DNA from 3 places in the Pseudomonas sp. P9_2 genome. Region 1 is predicted to be linked to each of the others. Evidence: predicted binding sites of a transcription regulator. Region 1 holds the regulator's gene; each other region holds the start of a gene.
The links. Region 1 encodes FliA, which starts transcription of late flagellar genes. Its sites were predicted from a motif close to CTAAAGTTTNNNNNNNNNNNGCCGNTAA; they were not measured.
Positions count from the first base shown of each region.

Region 1 (5,791 bases):
TGTCGTCCAGGCGTGCGGTATCGACGCGCACGGTGGTTTCGGCTTCACTGGCGGGCTTTTCCGCCGCGGCCGGTGCCGCTGCACGGGCAGGTGCCGGCGCGGGTGCCGGCTTGGCGACCGGCGCCGACGCTTTGGCGGCCGCCGGTGCGGCAGTGGCGACCGCTGCGGCGGCAGCTGGCGCCACTTCGGTGAACTTGCCTTTACCGTGCAGCTCGTCCAGCAGCGCTTCGAACTCGTGATCGGAGATCAACCCGTCGTCGGCAGGCACAGCCTTGGTGGCCGGGGCGGCAGCTGTGGCCGCGACTTCCGGCAGGGCTTCGGCCACAAAGGTGCCTTTGCCATGCAGTTGGTCGAGCAGTGCTTCGAACTCATCGTCGGTAATGTCGGTGCTGGCATTGGCATCCGGCACTTGCGGCGGCGCCACAGGGGCCACGGCATCGGCCGCGAACTGGCCCTTGCCATGCAACTGGTCGAGCAAGGATTCGAATTCTGCGTCGGTAATGTCTTCGCTGGTCGGCGTGGCGACAGGTGCAGCCGGCGCTTCAGCCTCGGCCTTGACCGCATTGAGCGAGTCGAGCAGCTGTTCGAACTCGCTGTCGGTCACGTCCGGTTCGGCTTCTACCACCGGCTCAGGCGCCGCTTGCACAACCGGCGCAGCGGCAGCCGGTTCAGCCAGGCGCGCCAGGGCGGCCAGCAGTTCCGGGGTAGCCGCCGTGATCGGCGCACGTTCACGCACCTGGCTGAACATGCCGTTGACTGCATCCAGTGCTTCGAGAATCACGTCCATCAATTCCGAATCAACGTGACGCTCACCCTTGCGAAGGATGTCGAACACGTTCTCGGCGATGTGGCAGCACTCCACCAGCTCATGGAGCTGGAGGAAGCCGGCGCCCCCTTTTACAGTGTGAAAACCGCGAAAAATTGCATTGAGCAGGTTCGCATCATCCGGTCGGCTTTCCAGCTCGACCAGTTGTTCGGACAGTTGCTCTAGAATTTCGCCGGCCTCTACAAGGAAATCCTGAAGGATTTCTTCATCGGCGCCGAAGCTCATGTGGGTGCTCCTTAGAAGCCTAAACTGGATAACAGGTCATCTACGTCATCCTGACCTGACACAACGTCTTCACGTTTATCGGCATGAATCTGCGGACCTTCACCCTTGGCGAGATGTTTTTGTGGATCTTTTTCCGAGAGGATCGCTTCGCGGTCGTGTTCGATGCCGGCAAAACGGTCGACCTGGCCGGCCATCAGCACCAATTTGAGCAAGTTGCTTTCCACTTCGGTGACCAATTGGGTCACGCGCTTGATCACCTGGCCGGTGAGGTCCTGATAATCCTGGGCCAGCAGGATGTCGTTGAGATTGCTGGCCACCGTGCGGTTCTCTTGCTCGCTGCGCGACAGGAAACCGTCGACCCGACGCGCCAACTCACGAAATTCCTCAGCGCCCACTTCACGGCGCATGAAGCGGCCCCAGTCAACGCTCAGGGCCTGGGCTTCGCTGGCCATGCCGTTGACCAGAGGCGTGGCGTTTTCCACCAGGTCCATGGTGCGGTTGGCAGCGGCCTCGGTCAGCCTGACCACATACGACAGGCGCTCAGTGGCGTCGGTGATCTGTGAAATTTCTTCGGCCTGGGGCATGCGCGGGTCAATCTGGAAATTGACGATCGCACTGTGCAGCTCGCGTGTGAGCTTGCCCACTTCCTGGTACAGGCCGCGGTCACGGGTCTGGTTAAGCTCATGGATCAACTGCACCGCATCGGCGAACTGGCCTTTTTCCAGGCTGTCGACCAACTGGTGAGCATGTTTTTTCAGGGTCGACTCAAAGTCGCCCTGTGACGTTTCGTTATGCTCCATAGCTCCCCCGTGGCGACATCAATGACCGATGCGTTCGAAGATTTTTTCAATCTTCTCTTTCAAGGCCAGCGCTGTGAATGGCTTGACCACGTAACCGTTGACCCCGGCTTGGGCGGCTTCGATGATCTGTTCACGCTTGGCTTCGGCGGTCACCATCAGCACAGGCAGGCTGCGCAGCTTTTCATCGGCGCGCACGTGGCGCAGCAGGTCGATACCGGTCATGCCCGGCATGTTCCAGTCAGTTACCAGAAAGTCGATGCTGCCGCTGTTGAGGATCGGAATCGCCGTAATGCCGTCATCCGCCTCGACCGTGTTGGTGAACCCAAGGTCACGCAACAGGTTTTTAATGATCCGCCGCATCGTTGAGAAGTCATCAACGATGAGGATTTTCATGTTCTTGTCCAATTCGACCTCCAAGCAGTCTTAAACGCGCCCAGCACCTGGACGCGCCATTTCAATCAACAGGCGTTACACAAAAAGGACTGCCCAGGGCACCACGGTACTCACCCGCAAAACCCTGCGGTTTCGCGGTAGCGTCTGCAGTGTCCCCACACTGCCTGTCAGCGCGCGCGCCACTCTCCCAATCGCCCCCGCAAGCGGGCGGCGCACTGGCTATGCAACTGGCTGACACGCGACTCGCTGACCCCCAGGACCTCACCGATTTCCTTGAGGTTCAGCTCTTCGTCGTAGTACAGCGCCAGCACCAGGCGCTCACGCTCGGGCAAGTTGGCAATCGCGTCCGCCAACGCTTTCTGGAAACGTTCGTCCTCCAGATCGCGCGACGGTTCAAGATGTGCACTCGCGCCGTCCTCGTGCAGCCCTTCGTGTTCGCCGTCCTGTAAAAGGTCGTCGAAACTGAACAGGCGGCTGCCCAAGGTATCGTTCAAAATCCCGTAGTAATCGTCGAGACTCAATTGGAGTTCGGCCGCAACTTCATGATCTTTAGCGTCACGACCGGTTTTTGCTTCAATTGCACGAATTGCATCACTGACCATGCGGGTATTGCGGTGTACCGAACGCGGCGCCCAATCGCCTTTACGCACCTCGTCGAGCATTGCGCCACGGATACGGATACCCGCATACGTCTCGAAACTGGCACCCTTGCTCGCGTCGTATTTGGTCGACACTTCAAGCAGGCCGATCATACCGGCCTGGATCAAGTCTTCGACCTGCACGCTCGCCGGCAGGCGCGCCAACAGGTGATAGGCAATGCGCTTGACCAGAGGCGCATAGCGCTCGATCAATTCGCCCTGGCTGTCACGTGCCGACTTTTTGTAAAGGTTGTAGCCGCTGGATGTCATAGCACCGGTCCCGCACTCGTCTGATGCACCAAACGCTCGACGAAAAACTCCAGATGCCCCCGCGGATTGGCGGGCAACGGCCAGGTATCGACCTTCTGGGCAATGGCCTTGAACGCCAGTGCGCACTTCGAACGAGGGAACGCTTCGTAGACCGCACGCTGCTTTTGCACGGCCTTGCGCACACACTCGTCATAGGGAACTGCGCCGACGTATTGTAAAGCCACATCGAGGAAGCGATCCGTGACCTTGGTCAACTTGGCGAACAGGTTGCGCCCTTCCTGCGGGCTCTGGGCCATGTTGGCCAGCACGCGAAAGCGGTTCATGCCGTAGTCACGGTTAAGCAGTTTGATCAGCGCGTAGGCGTCGGTGATGGAAGTAGGTTCGTCGCACACCACCAGCAGCACCTCCTGCGCGGCGCGCACAAAGCTGACCACCGATTCGCCGATCCCGGCGGCGGTGTCGATCACCAGCACGTCGAGGTTGTCGCCGATATCACTGAAGGCCTGGATCAGCCCGGCATGTTGCGCGGGGCTCAGGTGCACCATGCTCTGGGTGCCCGAGGCAGCCGGCACGATACGAATGCCACCGGGCCCCTGGAGCAGCACATCGCGCAGCTCACAGCGGCCCTCGATCACATCGGCAAGGGTATGTTTGGGTGTCAGCCCCAGCAGAACGTCCACGTTCGCCAAGCCCAAATCAGCATCCAGCAGCATGACGCGACGGCCAAGCTCTGCCAGGGCCAGGGACAAATTCACTGACACGTTAGTTTTGCCGACGCCACCTTTGCCGCCGGTCACCGCGATCACCTGTACGGGATGCATGCTGCCCATTTTATTTCTTTACCTTGTCTTGCTTAGACGCAGGCTACATGGCTTGGCCGCTTGAAACGCTTGCAGACCATCGATGTAGGTACATTTCACGGTGTTCATCCTGCCTCAACCGACCCGTTTTGCCGGGTGGTGGTAAAGGTCGGCGAACATATCGGCCATCGCTTCCTCGCTAGGCTCTTCTTGCATTTGCACACTGACGGCACGGCTGACCAACTGATGACGGCGCGGCAGATGCAGATCATCCGGGATCCGCGGCCCGTCGGTCAGGTAGGCGACCGGTAATTCATGACTGATGGCCAGGCTCAACACTTCGCCCAGGCTCGCGGTTTCGTCGAGCTTGGTGAGGATGCAGCCGGCCAGACCGCAGCGTTTGTAACTATGGTACGCGGCGGTAAGAACCTGTTTCTGGCTGGTGGTTGCAAGCACCAGGTAATTTTTCGACTTGATGCCACGCCCGGCCAGGCTTTCGAGCTGCATACGCAGGGCCGGGTCGCTGGCTTGCAGGCCGGCGGTATCGATCAGCACCACGCGCTTGCGCAGCAGCGGGTCGAGGGCATTGGCCAGGGACTGGCCCGGGTCGACGTGCGTCACCGGCACATTGAGGATGCGGCCCAGGGTCTTGAGCTGCTCCTGGGCGCCGATGCGGTAGCTGTCCATGCTCACCAGGGCGATATTCTGTGCGCCGTACTTGAGTACGTAGCGTGCGGCCAGCTTGGCCAGGGTGGTGGTCTTGCCCATGCCGGCGGGGCCGACCATGGCAATCACACCGCCCTCTTCCAGGGGTTCGATTTCCGGGGTGGCGATCATGCGCGCCAAGTGCGCCAGCAACATGCGCCAGGCCTGACGCGGCTCTTCGACTTCGGCGGTCAAGGCCAGCAGGTCGCGGGACAAAGGGCCGGACAAGCCGATGCGTTGCAGGCGGCGCCACAGGTTGGCTTGCTGGGGCTTGCTGCCTTGCAGTTGCGTCCAGGCCAACGAGCCCAGCTGCACTTCCAGCAGTTCACGCAGGCCATTGAGTTCAAAGCGCATCGAATCGAACACACGCTGGTCGACAGCAGCAGCCGGGGCGGGCGCGGCTGGACGCGGCGGTTCGACAAATGTCGGCTCTACCAGCGGCTCGGCGGCGGTCAACGGCAGGCCGGCGAACAATTGGCGATTGGTGCTGGCATCGCTGTCGCCACGCATACTCAGTTCAGCCTGGGCCGACACAATGCGCGAGGCGGTCTTGCGCAGCTCGTCTTCGAGTTCCATGTTCGGCACGCGCGGGGCCAGCGCCTGGGGGGTGTAATCCAGGGCAGCCGTCAGCTCGACACCGCCGGCAATCCGACGGTTACCGATAATCGCGGCATCGGCGCCCAGCTCATCACGGACCAGTTTCATGGCCTGACGCATATCGGCGGCGAAAAAACGCTTAACTTGCATAACCCACTACCTCAGCCATTGGGCCCAACTGTCGCGACGATAGTCACTTGCTTATTGTCAGGAATTTCCTGGTAAGCCAACACGTGCAAATTCGGTACAGCCAGGCGTCCAAACCGCGACAACATCGCCCGAACCGGGCCGGCCACCAGCAGGATCACCGGGTTGCCTTGCATTTCCTGGCGCTGTGCGGCGTCGATCAACGAACGCTGCAGCTTTTCAGCCATGCTCGGCTCCAGCAAAACGCCCTCTTCCTGGCCTTGCCCTGCCTTCTGAATACTATTGAGCAATATTTGTTCCAACCTGGGTTCCAGGGTGATCACAGGCAGCTCGGACTCAATGCCTACAATGCTTTGCACGATTGCACGGGACAATCCGACGCGCACCGCC
Region 1 is NZ_CP125376.1:3,491,514-3,497,304, reverse strand. Features, by position in the region: gene QMK52_RS15710 (chemotaxis protein CheA) at 1-1,051, opposite strand, end outside; gene QMK52_RS15705 (protein phosphatase CheZ) at 1,063-1,851, opposite strand; gene QMK52_RS15700 (chemotaxis response regulator CheY) at 1,870-2,244, opposite strand; gene fliA (RNA polymerase sigma factor FliA) at 2,412-3,152, opposite strand; gene fleN (flagellar synthesis regulator FleN) at 3,149-3,982, opposite strand; gene flhF (flagellar biosynthesis protein FlhF) at 4,088-5,404, opposite strand; gene flhA (flagellar biosynthesis protein FlhA) at 5,416-5,791, opposite strand, start outside.

Region 2 (5,791 bases), 320 kb from region 1:
GCGGGGGCGACCTCGCCCTTGTCGTTCTTGCCGTCCCAGATAAAGCTCTGGCTGCCGGCACTCTGCGCGCCCATATCCACGGTGCGCACGACGTTGCCGTCCTTGTCGGTGATTTTGACGGAAACGTTGCCCACCGCCGATGGCACCTCTACCGAACCGTTCATGCTCTTGCTGGTATCAACCATGGCTTTGTCGGTCTGGATAATGATCGACCGCCCCACCAGCGATGAAGCCTGCAGCGCTTGCGAAGAGCTGAAGTTGCTGGAGATGTTATTCACCGAGTCGTTCAGGGTGTTGATGCCTTCCAGGCTGCTGAACTGGGCAAGTTGGGCCACGAACGCGCCGTTGTCCTGGGGCGACAGCGGGTTCTGGTTTTTCAGCTGGGTTACCAGTAACTGCAGGAATGCGTCCTTGCCCAACGCCTGGTTGCCAGTGGCTGCTTTGGAAACATTCGAGACATTGTTCGAAGCGTCCTTGACCTTGGAATTGAACAGGTCCTGGACTGCCGTGTTGTTTGACGTATCAACGATGGCCATTATTTGGCGCCCCTTATTACTGACCCAGGGTCAGGACCTTCTGCATCATGGCTTTGGCGGTGTTCATCATTTCCGCATTGGTCTGGAACGAACGACTGGCGGAGATCATGTCAGCCATTTCCTCGACCACGTTGACGTTGGGGTAGTAGACGTAACCCTTTTCGTTCGCGGCCGGATGGTTGGGCTCGTAACGGGCCTCCAGGTTGCTCTGGTCTTCGACCACACCCAGCACCTGCACGCCGGAGCCGGCTGCGTCCTGGTTCTGGAACAACGAATCGCTGCCACCGGCCTGGCCACCCTGGAACATGGTGGCAAACACCGGGTGACGGGCACGGTAAGTCTGGTCAATGCTCGAAGAGACGGTCTCGGCGTTGGCGATGTTACTGGCGACGGTGTTCAAACGCGTGGTCTGCGCGCTCATGCCACTGCCGGCAATATTGAAAACACTGGACAGGGACATGGCTTATTCTCCACGCAGGGCTGACATCAGCCCTTTGAATTTGCTGTTGAGCAGGGTAAAGCTGGCCTGGAAATTCACCGAGTTCTCGGCGTAGTTCGATTGCTCCAACTGCGCGTCGACGGTGTTCTGGTCGATCGACGGCTGCATCGGCGTGCGATACAGCAACGACTCGTCACCCTTGCTCAGGCCTTGCGCTTCGATATGACGGCTGTTGGTCATGTTCAAGGCGAAGGTGCCGTTCCTGGTCTTGTCTTGCTGTGCGGCGAGCACGGCAGAGAAGTCCAGGTCCCGAGCCTTGTAGTTCGGGGTATCGGCGTTGGCAATGTTATTGGCCAGGACTTCGGCACGCTGGGCGCGAAAGCCCAGGGCTTGTTCATGGATACCGAGCGCTTTATCGAAGCTGATGCTCATGGCGGAAACCTTTAGGCTGACCTGCTGTTCGTTAGCAGGGTTATAGCAAGGTGCGTGCCAGTCTTTCAGGAGCCCGTATATCAAGGGTTTCGAGGGTAGGTGCCGGCGACTATGCCAGAAAAGCGGCAACGGGTTTCCGCGTGGCGCCAGTAAAGCGGCAATGGGGAGTTGCCGCTTTCTTCAACGTTGCCGCAGAAACAAATGTGGGAGGGGGCTCGCTCCCGATAGCGGTGTATCAGTGATAAAGACATCAACTGAACCACCGCTATCGGGAGCAAGCCCCCTCCCACACTTTAACTGCGTGCGACTTACTTGGCCTGGTAGATGATCCCCGGGCTGCACTGCACCATCTGGTAATGGTCCGGCAGGCCATTCAAGGCTTCGGAAGCGCCGAGGAACAGGTAACCGCCGCGCTTGAGCGTGCCGTGGATGCGCAGCAGGATGTCTTTCTTCACTTCGGCCGAGAAATAGATCAGCACGTTGCGGCAGAACACCATGTCGAACTTGCCCAGGCTGGCGTAGCTGTCGAGCAGGTTGAACGAGCGAAACTCCACGCGGTTCTTGATCGGTGCCTTGATCGCCCAGCGCCCGGCGCCTTTGGGGTCGAAGTAACGCTGCAGGCGCTCCTGGGATAAACCGCGGCCCAGGGCCAGGCTGTCGTACTCACCGGTCTTGCAGTTGGTAAGCATGGTGCCGGACAAGTCGGTAGCAACAATTTGCGCGCCGGCTTTCAACTGGCCCATGTTGGTTCGCTCGAACTCGTCGATGGACATCGAGATCGAGTAGGGTTCCTGCCCCGACGAACAGGCCGCCGACCAGATGCGCAGGCGCTGGCCCGGGCTGGCCTTGATGGCTTCCGGCAACACTTTGTTCTTGAGCACTTCAAAGGGGTAGGTATCGCGAAACCACAGGGTTTCGTTGGTGGTCATTGCATCGACCACCATTTCCTTGAGCCCGCTGCGCGGCTGCCCCTGGATCCGCTGGACCAACTCACCCAGGGACTTGATGCCCTGCTGTTCCATCAGTTTGTTGAGACGGCTGGATACCAGGTACTGCTTGTTTTCACCGAGCAATATGCCACAGGCTTTTTCCAGGAAGACCCGGAACTGTTCGAAATCCAAATTACCCGTAGACAATGATACCGCCTCTTAAATCGTGTGATCGCCGGGGGAAATCCCCTAGCCGTGATCTGCTGCCTTGATCCGGTCGACTACCCGGGATGCGAGGTCATCAGGACGGAACTTGGCCAGAAAGTCATCAGCACCAACCTTCTTGACCATTGCCTGATTGAATACCCCCGACAACGAAGTATGCAGGATGATATGCAGTTTTTGCATGCGTGGATCGTTGCGTATCTCGGCCGTGAGCGTGTAGCCGTCCATTTCCGGCATCTCGATGTCGGAGATCATCATCAGGAATTCTTCTTCGGGCTTCTTGCCTTCGTCCACCAGTTTGCGCAGGTAATCCAGGGCCTGACGACCATCATTGAGGGCCACCACGTCTACACCAACGGTCTGCAGGCAGCGTGTGACCTGCTTGCGCGCCACTGAGGAGTCGTCCACAGTCAATACGCGCAGGGACACCGCCTTGTGTGCAGTCTCGGCATCCACCACACCCACAGAGATGGTTTCCGAGGTGGGTGCCACTTCGGCGAGGATTTTTTCCACGTCGATGATTTCGACCAACTGGTTATCGACCCGTGTCACCGCCGTCAGGTAGTGATCGCGCCCGGTGCCCTTGGGCGGCGGATGGATCTCTTCCCAGTTCATATTGACGATACGCTCCACCGAGCGCACCAGGAAACCCTGGGTCTTGGTGTTGTACTCGGTGATGATCACAAAGGGGTTCTGGCGGTCTTGCAAACCCGCCGAGCCCGTGGCCATCGCCAGGTCAAGAATGGGAATAGTTGCGCCACGGATGTTGGCTACACCACACACCACTGGGCTGGACTTGGGCATGATCGTCAGCTTTGGGCATTGCAGCACTTCCCGCACTTTGAATACGTTGATGCCATACAACTGTTTGCCATCCAGGCGAAAAAGCAACAACTCCAGGCGATTCTGCCCTACCAGCTGTGTGCGCTGGTTTACTGAATCCATTACACCTGCCATGCCCTGACTCCTAAATCCTGGGGGTACGACGCGCACCCAACACTAAACGGCACGAGCTTTGCTATTTATTAAATATGGATATTAAAACGACAGTTTCCCGACGCCCTAGCCACCGCAGGCTGTTCTGCGCCGTGATGGCGCTGCTTGCCTTGAGCATTGGCGCTACCGCACGCGCCGACAATGTCACCCTGCCTGATCTCCTTATCGGCGTCACCCAAGGTTTTCTTGAATTCACTGTAGAAGATTATCTGGCGACCACGCAGACGCCGGGACGTTATGAAATTCAGGTCAGCCAGTTGGACCCGCGCTTGCGCATGCCGATGTGCGACAAGGAATTGACAGCCACGCTGGAAAGCCCTGCCCAGCCCATCGGACGCGTAACGGTAAAAGTTCGCTGTGAAGGCGCCTCGCCCTGGACGGTATTCGTGCCGGCTCAGGTCAAGCTGTTCCGCGATGTGGTAGTGGTCGCGCGGCCGTTGAAACGCACCGGCATCATCGGCTACGAGGATGTGGCCCTGCGCGAGCGCGATATCAGCCTGATCAACCAGGGCTACCTGACCTCAGTGGATCAGGCTATCGGGCAGAGACTCACCCGACCAATGGTCACCGATCAGGTCATCACACTGGTTCACCTGGAACAGGCTGAAGTGATTCGCAAGGGTGACCAGGTGGTGATTTCGGCCAGCAGTGGCGGGCTGAACGTAAGGATGCCAGGGGAGGCACTGTCCAATGGCGGCATGAGCGAGCAGATTCGCGTCAAGAATCTCAACTCCAATCGCGTGATCAAGGCGCGGGTCACGGCGCCTGGTCAGGTCGAGGTCGCTTTATAGATCACTGGAATCACAGGCCGGCTTTTCCTACACTGTGTGTTGGATGTCGAGCGGTACAGGTTTATTGTCAATCGAGCCTAAAGTTTGCCCGGGTATGGCCGAAAACATGGCAAGCGTCCAAATACCCAGAGGTTTTTTCACCATGGTCATTGATTTCAGTCGTTTGAATAACACCCAGGCTTTGCCGGGCAATACGCGCACCAACGGTGTCAAGGACAGCGTAGAAGCCAAGTCCCAGCCCTTGCCCGCCAAGGCAGAGCAGGCCAGCGCCAGCCAGAGCGGGGAATCGGTACACCTGAGCAATGAGGCTCAACAGTTGCAGAAGGTCACTGACTCGCTGCGTGATCAGCCGGTTGTCAATAAAGCTCGCGTGGCTGAGTTGAAACAGGCCATCGCCGACGGCAGCTATAAAGTCGACAGCAGCCGTGTAGCCAATAAGCTGCTTAACTTCGAAGCCGAGCGCTAGGCAAAAGCCTGCGCAGGGCTTTTGGACGCTTAAAACCCAAGGCCAGCCATGCACCCCGACGAACATCTGCTTCAACTGATCATTGATGATCTGGCGCCAACGCACCAGTTGCTTGAGCTGCTCAAGGAAGAATCCCTGGCCCTGTACGGCCGGGACATGCCCTTGCTCGAAGAAATCCTGGCGCGCAAGCAGTCGCTGATTGTGTTGCTCGAACAACACGGCAAGAAGCGCAGCCAGATACTCATCAGCCTGGGCCTGCCTGCCGATCACGAAGGCCTGGCACAACTGGCTAGCCACTCCTCGGTCGGTGATCAATTACTGGCGCAAAGCAAAGAACTCAATCAATTGCTTGCCCAGTGCCAGGAAGCCAACCTGCTCAACGGCCAATCAATCCAGCTTCAGCAAGCCACGACCGCCAATCAGTTGCGCATACTGCACGGTGGTGAGCCTCCGGCCCTGTACAACGCCCAAGGCTCCACCTCTCGCCTGGTCAAGCCAAGTACCCGCAGCCAAGCCTGACACCGGTTTACAGCGCGACCTATCCAAGGAGCGCTACATACTGGCAAAATGCCGGTTCTTGCGTGTAGTCGTACTTTGTCTGGAGATGGAAGAACCGTGTTCAACGCCCCTAATGCGGAAGATGCACCGCAGCCACCGAAGGTGCTCACTACGCCTCTGGAAGTCGCCAGCACATTACGGATGCTGCAAGAAAGCCATGATCCGCTGATCATCACTTTCCACGAACGCAGCCAGCGCTTTCAGAGCTATTTGGTGGATATTGATCGGGACAGCAAAACGCTGGCCCTGGATGAAATGATCCCCCGAGACGGTGAGCGCTACCTCGAGAACGGCGAACCCTTTCGTATCGAAGGCTTCCATGAAGGTGTACGGGTTGCCTGGGAAAGCAATGGCACGCTGAACATCAGCGAAAAAGACGGCCACCGTATCTATAGCGGCAGCATGCCTGACGAGGTGGT
Region 2 is NZ_CP125376.1:3,167,319-3,173,109, reverse strand. Features, by position in the region: gene flgD (flagellar hook assembly protein FlgD) at 1-536, opposite strand, end outside; gene flgC (flagellar basal body rod protein FlgC) at 553-996, opposite strand; gene flgB (flagellar basal body rod protein FlgB) at 1,000-1,407, opposite strand; gene cheR (protein-glutamate O-methyltransferase CheR) at 1,716-2,543, opposite strand; gene QMK52_RS14165 (chemotaxis protein CheV) at 2,586-3,518, opposite strand; gene flgA (flagellar basal body P-ring formation chaperone FlgA) at 3,593-4,348, shown strand; gene flgM (flagellar biosynthesis anti-sigma factor FlgM) at 4,491-4,814, shown strand; gene QMK52_RS14150 (flagellar protein FlgN) at 4,863-5,333, shown strand; gene QMK52_RS14145 (flagellar brake protein) at 5,430-5,791, shown strand, end outside.
Region 2: flgM (flagellar biosynthesis anti-sigma factor FlgM) is a predicted target of FliA. The motif match lies at 4,426-4,453, and genes of this name have one in related genera.

Region 3 (5,791 bases), 1.1 Mb from region 1:
AGAAACAGGCCGACAAAAATCACGTCAACGACAATCCACAGCGCCCAGCACTGCACGCGCTTTTGCGCCATCCACATCTGCGCCACCAGGCTGAAACCGGTGAGGGCGGCGTCGAGCCAGGGTTGGGCGGCGTCGGTCCAGTGGGCCATGGCGGCGCCAAGCAACAGGCTGCCGACGGCGCCTACGGCCAGGCTGATCATGATCGCAGGCGCTCGCAGGCTGGTGACCTGACGGCCCTGTTTGACTTCGCCGGCACGGGTCCATTGCCACCAGCCATACACCTGCAACGCGGCGTAGACCACTTGCAGCAGCATGTCGGAGTAGAGCTTGACCTCGAAAAACACCCAGGTGTAGAGCAGCACCATCACCAGGCCGATGGGCCAGCACCAAGGGTTTTGTTTGACCGTCAGCCAGACAGCGATCACCCCCAGGGCGGCGGCGAACAGTTCAAGCCCGGACATGGCGGATCCTTGGGAAGTGGGAGAGGGCGGTGATTGTACCCAGAGCTCAGCGATCCTCAAAACACAGCCATACAAATGTGGGAGGGGGCTTGCCCCATGCCCTGTGTAGGAGCGAGCTTGCTCGCGAAAAACCCAGAGGCGCCGCGTTTACTCAGGAAACACGCGTTACCGTTGACGTTTTTCGCGAGCAAGCTCGCTCCTACATAGGGCTAAGCAAGCCCCTTCCCACAATTTACCCGGCGCTAGATTCGGAATTGGCGCAACAGCCCATCAAGCTGTTCACTCAAGCCCCGCAACTGCGCACTCGCCACGCTGGATTGTTCCGCCGCCAGCGCCGTGCTGTGGGACAGCCCGGCCGCCTGGGTGACGTTCTGGTTGATGTCTTCCACCACATGGGCTTGTTGCAGGGTGGCGCTGGCAATCGAAGCATTCAACCCGTTGAGGTTATGCAGTGCCTGGCCGATGGCGGTGAGGCTGGCTCCGGCCTGGCCGGCCTGTTCGATGGTCAGTTGCGAGGCGCTGTGGCTGTCGCTGATGACCTTGACCGCCGCTTCCGAGTGGCCTTGCAGGCGCTCGATCATCACCTGGATTTCGGCGGTGGACTTTTGCGTGCGCTGGGCCAGCAAGCGCACTTCATCGGCAACCACCGCAAAGCCACGGCCTTGCTCCCCGGCGCGGGCGGCTTCGATGGCGGCGTTGAGGGCGAGCAGGTTGGTCTGGTCGGCGATGGAACGGATCACTTCGAGTACGCCGCCGATCTGCGTGCTTTCGCTGGAGAGCGTGCGGATTACCTCCACAGCCTGGCTGATGGTGGAGGAGAGCTGATCGATCTGCTGCAAACTGCCGTCAATATTCACTTGGCCCTGTTGCGCCTGGGCCTGGGCATCGCGCATTTCGCTGGCCGCGTGCTCGGCATTCTTGGCCACGTCCTGCACGCCGTAAGTGACTTCGTTGATGGCGGTGGCCACCAGTTCCATCTGCTGCGATTGCTGCTGGCTGCGGTCGTGGGCCTGGCTGGCGTTGTGGCCCAGCTCCGTGGATGACTGGCCCAGCGCGTTCGCGCACGTCTGCAGTTGGCCGACCACCTGGCGCAACTTGGCGGTGAAGCCATTGAAATGGCGGGCCAGCTGGGTAAGCTCGTCGCTGCCATGGGTGTCCAGGCTGCGGGTCAGGTCGCTTTCACCGCTGGCAATATTGCCCATGGCATTCACCGCCGCCTGCAACGGCTGCACGATACTGCGGGCGATCAGCACCACCAGCACGGCCATCATCAGTGCAATGCCCAGGCCGATTGCCGAGGCTTTCCATACCTGGGTCTTGAACTCGGCCTGCACATCATCCACGTACACGCCGGAGCCGATGATCCAGCCCCAGGGTTCGAACAGCTGGATATAGGAGGTTTTCTCCACCGGTGCGTCGGCGCCCGGTTTCGGCCAGCGATAGTTGACGATGCCGGCGCCCTTGGCCTTGGCCAGAATCACGAACTCATTGAACACGGCGAAACCATCCGGGTCACGAATCGCCGAGAGGTTCTGGCCATCGAGCTTGGGGTTGGCCGCGTGCATGATCATCACGGGGGTGAGGTCGTTGATCCAGAAGTAGTCATCGTGATCGTAGCGCAGGCCACGCACCGCGCTCAGGGCTTGCTGCTGCGCGGCGTCGCGGGTCAGTACCCCGGTTTTCTCCAGGTTCTGGTAATACCCGAGTACGCCGCTGGCGGTCTGCACCACGTGCTGGGTCTGCTGGCGCTTGGCCTGGTAGAGGTCGCCGTGGATCTGGTTCAGCATCAGCAGCCCCAAGGCCAGCAGCATCAACACGGCGACTATCAGGATCAGCCAAAGGCGGCGGCTGATCGACATGCTGCGCAAACTGTTCATCGTCCTGTCACTCCATGCTCTTTATAATTGTGGTGCTGCTTCGAGATTTCCGGCGTGTCTGATAGGCTTTCGGCCCGGAATCGAAAAACCTGAGTACTGCCTGATTTTTCACGGAATTTTTGCAGACCGGCGTTGAGAATCAACCGCGGGCGCTTGAGTGCGCTCGTCGTCAGTGAACTTTAAAAAAACTTAAGAGGCATGCCATGCGCATGACCTTTGGAGAGAGCATGGATTTTTGGACCGCCATACAGGCATTGATTCTCGGCATCGTCGAGGGGCTGACGGAGTTCCTGCCGATCTCCAGCACCGGGCACCAGATCATCGTCGCCGACCTGATCAATTTCGGCGGCGAGCGTTTCGAAGCTTTCAATATCATCATCCAGCTGGGCGCGATTCTCGCGGTGGTCTGGGAGTTTCGCCGCAAGATCCTCGATGTGGTCATCGGCCTGCCGACCCAGCCCAAGGCCCGGCGTTTCACCGTCAACCTGATCATCGCCGTATTGCCGGCGGTGGTACTCGGGGTGATTTTTGCCGACCTGATCAAGCATTACCTGTTCAACCCGATCACCGTCGCCAGTGCCCTGGTGGTCGGTGGGGTGATCATGTTGTGGGCCGAACAGCGCCAACATGCGGTGCGTGCTGAAACGGTGGATGACATTACCTGGAGAGACGCCCTCAAGGTCGGCCTGGCCCAGTGCCTGGCAATGATCCCGGGCACTTCGCGCTCCGGTGCGACGATCATCGGCGGCCTGTTGTTCGGCCTGTCGCGCAAGACGGCCACCGAGTTTTCGTTCTTCCTGGCCATGCCGACCATGGTCGGGGCAGCGGTGTACTCGGGCTACAAGTACCGCGATCTGTTCCAGCCGGCGGACTTCCCGGTATTCGCCATTGGTTTTGTCACCTCGTTCATCTTCGCCATGATCGCGGTCAAGGGCTTGCTCAAGTTCATCGCCAGCCACAGCTACGCAGTCTTTGCCTGGTACCGGATTGCGTTCGGCCTGGTCATCCTGGCGACCTGGCAATTCGGCTGGATCGACTGGACGGCCGTCAAGCCATGAGCATCCAGCATCCACGCCTGAAGGCGCTGATCTTTGTGTTGTTATGCGCCGCGCCACTGCTGGGTTCGGCGCTGCTATGGTATCGCGGCGAGACGGTGATCCCGCTGGCGGCGTATGGCGTGGTCAGCGTGGTGGCGTTCTTCCTGTACTGGAGCGACAAGCGCAAGGCGCAGACCGAGGGCAGGCGCACCCCGGAAAACATTCTGCACGCTGTCGAGCTGGCCGGCGGTTGGCCGGGTGCGCTGATTGCCCAGCAGGTGTTCCGACACAAGACGCGCAAGGTGTCTTACCAGGTGCTGTTCTGGGTGATCGTGCTGCTGCATCAGGTGTTTTGGCTGGACCAGCTGTTCCTGGGCGGTACGCTGCTTTCAATCCTCTAGCAACAAACCGACCTGCGTGCGCTTGGGCAGCTTGCTGACCACCAGTTGGTGGGAGCGCTGCAACAAACCACGCAGCTCGTCGGCGCCCAGCGGGTAGGGCGTATTCATGATAATCCACTGCGCCCGCGCCAGATACGGTGCGGGGTGGATGCCGGGGCGGTCGACGTGGCCCAGGAACAGTTCCTTGTCGACCTTGAACGCCAGCGAGTCGCCGCGCAGGTTCTGCAAGGCGAACATCTTGTTGCCGGCAATCGAGAACACGCGCACGCCGCCCCACTTATAATCTTCCCGCGCACCGGGCAGGGTCAGGCAGAACGCGGCCACTTGTGCTTCAGTCATGCTCATAACAATCGATCTCCACAGCCTTTGAAGCCTTCTTCCAGATAGTCGATCCACGCGCGGATCGCCGGCAGCACGCCGCGCCGATGCGGGTACACGGCCTGCAACCAGCCGCCCGGCAACGACCACTGCGGCAGCAGCTGCACCAGGCGGCCGCTGGCCAGTTCCTCTTCGCAATACATCATCGGCAGCACGGTGAAGCCGACGCCGAGTAGCGCGCTGGTCTTGCGCACGATAAAGTCTTCGATGCCCAGGCGGGCCTCCATCACCAACTCATGGGCGTTGCCCTGTGGGTCGATAATGCGTTGGTGCACCATGCGGTCCGCCTCAAGTGCACCGAGTATGGGCAGTTGTTTGAGGTCTTCCAGGGTTTCGACTTGCCGATCACGCATGAAGCCGGGGCTGGCGACCAATACGGTATGCGCCTGGCGCAAGCGTTTGGTGACCAGCAGCGGGTCTTCGTCGCCCAACTCTCGCACGCGTAGCGCCACGTCAATGCCTTCGGCGACCAGGTCGACACGGCGATTGACCAAGGTCATGTCCAATTGCACCAACGGGTGCGCGGCCAGAAAGCCGGCCACCAGTTCCGGCAGAATCTGCTGGGCCAGACCCACCGGACACGTGACCCGCAGGCGTCCACGCGGCTCGCTGGACATGCTGGCCACCGCCTCATCGGCCATCTCCGCTTCCAGCAACATCGCCTGGCAATGGCGCAGATAACGTTCGCCCACGGCAGTCAGCGTCAATTGCCGGGTAGTGCGTTGCAGCAAGCGCGCTCCCAGGCGTTCTTCGAGCTCGGCAATGCGCCGCGACAGCCTGGACTTGGGTATCCCCAATAGCCGGCCCGCCGCGGCGAAACCACCGGCTTCGACCACTTTGGCGAAATAGTAGAGATCGTTAAGGTCTTGCATGGTCGGCCTATTGTCCTGTCAGTGGGACGAACTATCCACGTGTGGCGCGTGTAAATCCACCCCGAAAAGCAAGCGCTTCGTGGGAGGGGGCGAGTGCTGGTTGCGTGATTTGAAACAGCACGCTTTTTCTCGACACGGCAATCCTGCAAGTTTCCTTGAAATACTTTTCAATGTTTTTTGCTCAACGGTGCCTATACAAATTTCGCTATTTATTAGGACGGGTAGCCAAATGTGTAGGATGTTTAATTAAGACTTTCAACTTAAAAAGCGATAATTTTTCTCCGCCTGTTGTAGGAGTAAGAGTATGAAGCACGATATTTTGCGTGATCGAATAATTGCCTATCCGAAATAGCTGCACAGTGATGTAGGAAATTTCCTTGTGTGTTGTGATCCTTTGATATCTCCAGGCGAGACACTTCTGATATGTGACTGTGTATGACGTCTTGATCTTTTTTAAAACTCAATGCAATACTCTTTAAACATTAGGTTTAATCAGCATCCTCGCAGGACGCTTCTCAGGCTAAAAATGACGGGAGGCGCCGGGAGCGCCTGAATTAAGCGTCCCCAGCGAATGGTTGCCGGTCTCTTATGTTGTGCAGAGGATTCGATCTCGCGCAGAAACCTTCACGGTAGATACGCATGGTTGACCTCACTTAAAACACGTTGAAAGTTACCTCTTTAACTCATGGCTATGAGGGCGCAATAACGTCAGGAATAGCTTCTGTTTCGGTGCGACACATGACTTCGTTGCTCTGCTAACGGACA
Region 3 is NZ_CP125376.1:4,585,129-4,590,919, forward strand. Features, by position in the region: gene pnuC (nicotinamide riboside transporter PnuC) at 1-461, opposite strand, end outside; gene QMK52_RS20450 (methyl-accepting chemotaxis protein) at 704-2,338, opposite strand; gene QMK52_RS20455 (undecaprenyl-diphosphate phosphatase) at 2,566-3,396, shown strand; gene QMK52_RS20460 (DUF1294 domain-containing protein) at 3,393-3,776, shown strand; gene QMK52_RS20465 (MmcQ/YjbR family DNA-binding protein) at 3,765-4,121, opposite strand; gene QMK52_RS20470 (LysR substrate-binding domain-containing protein) at 4,118-5,026, opposite strand.
Region 3: QMK52_RS20450 (methyl-accepting chemotaxis protein) is a predicted target of FliA. The motif match lies at 2,405-2,432, and genes of this name have one in related genera.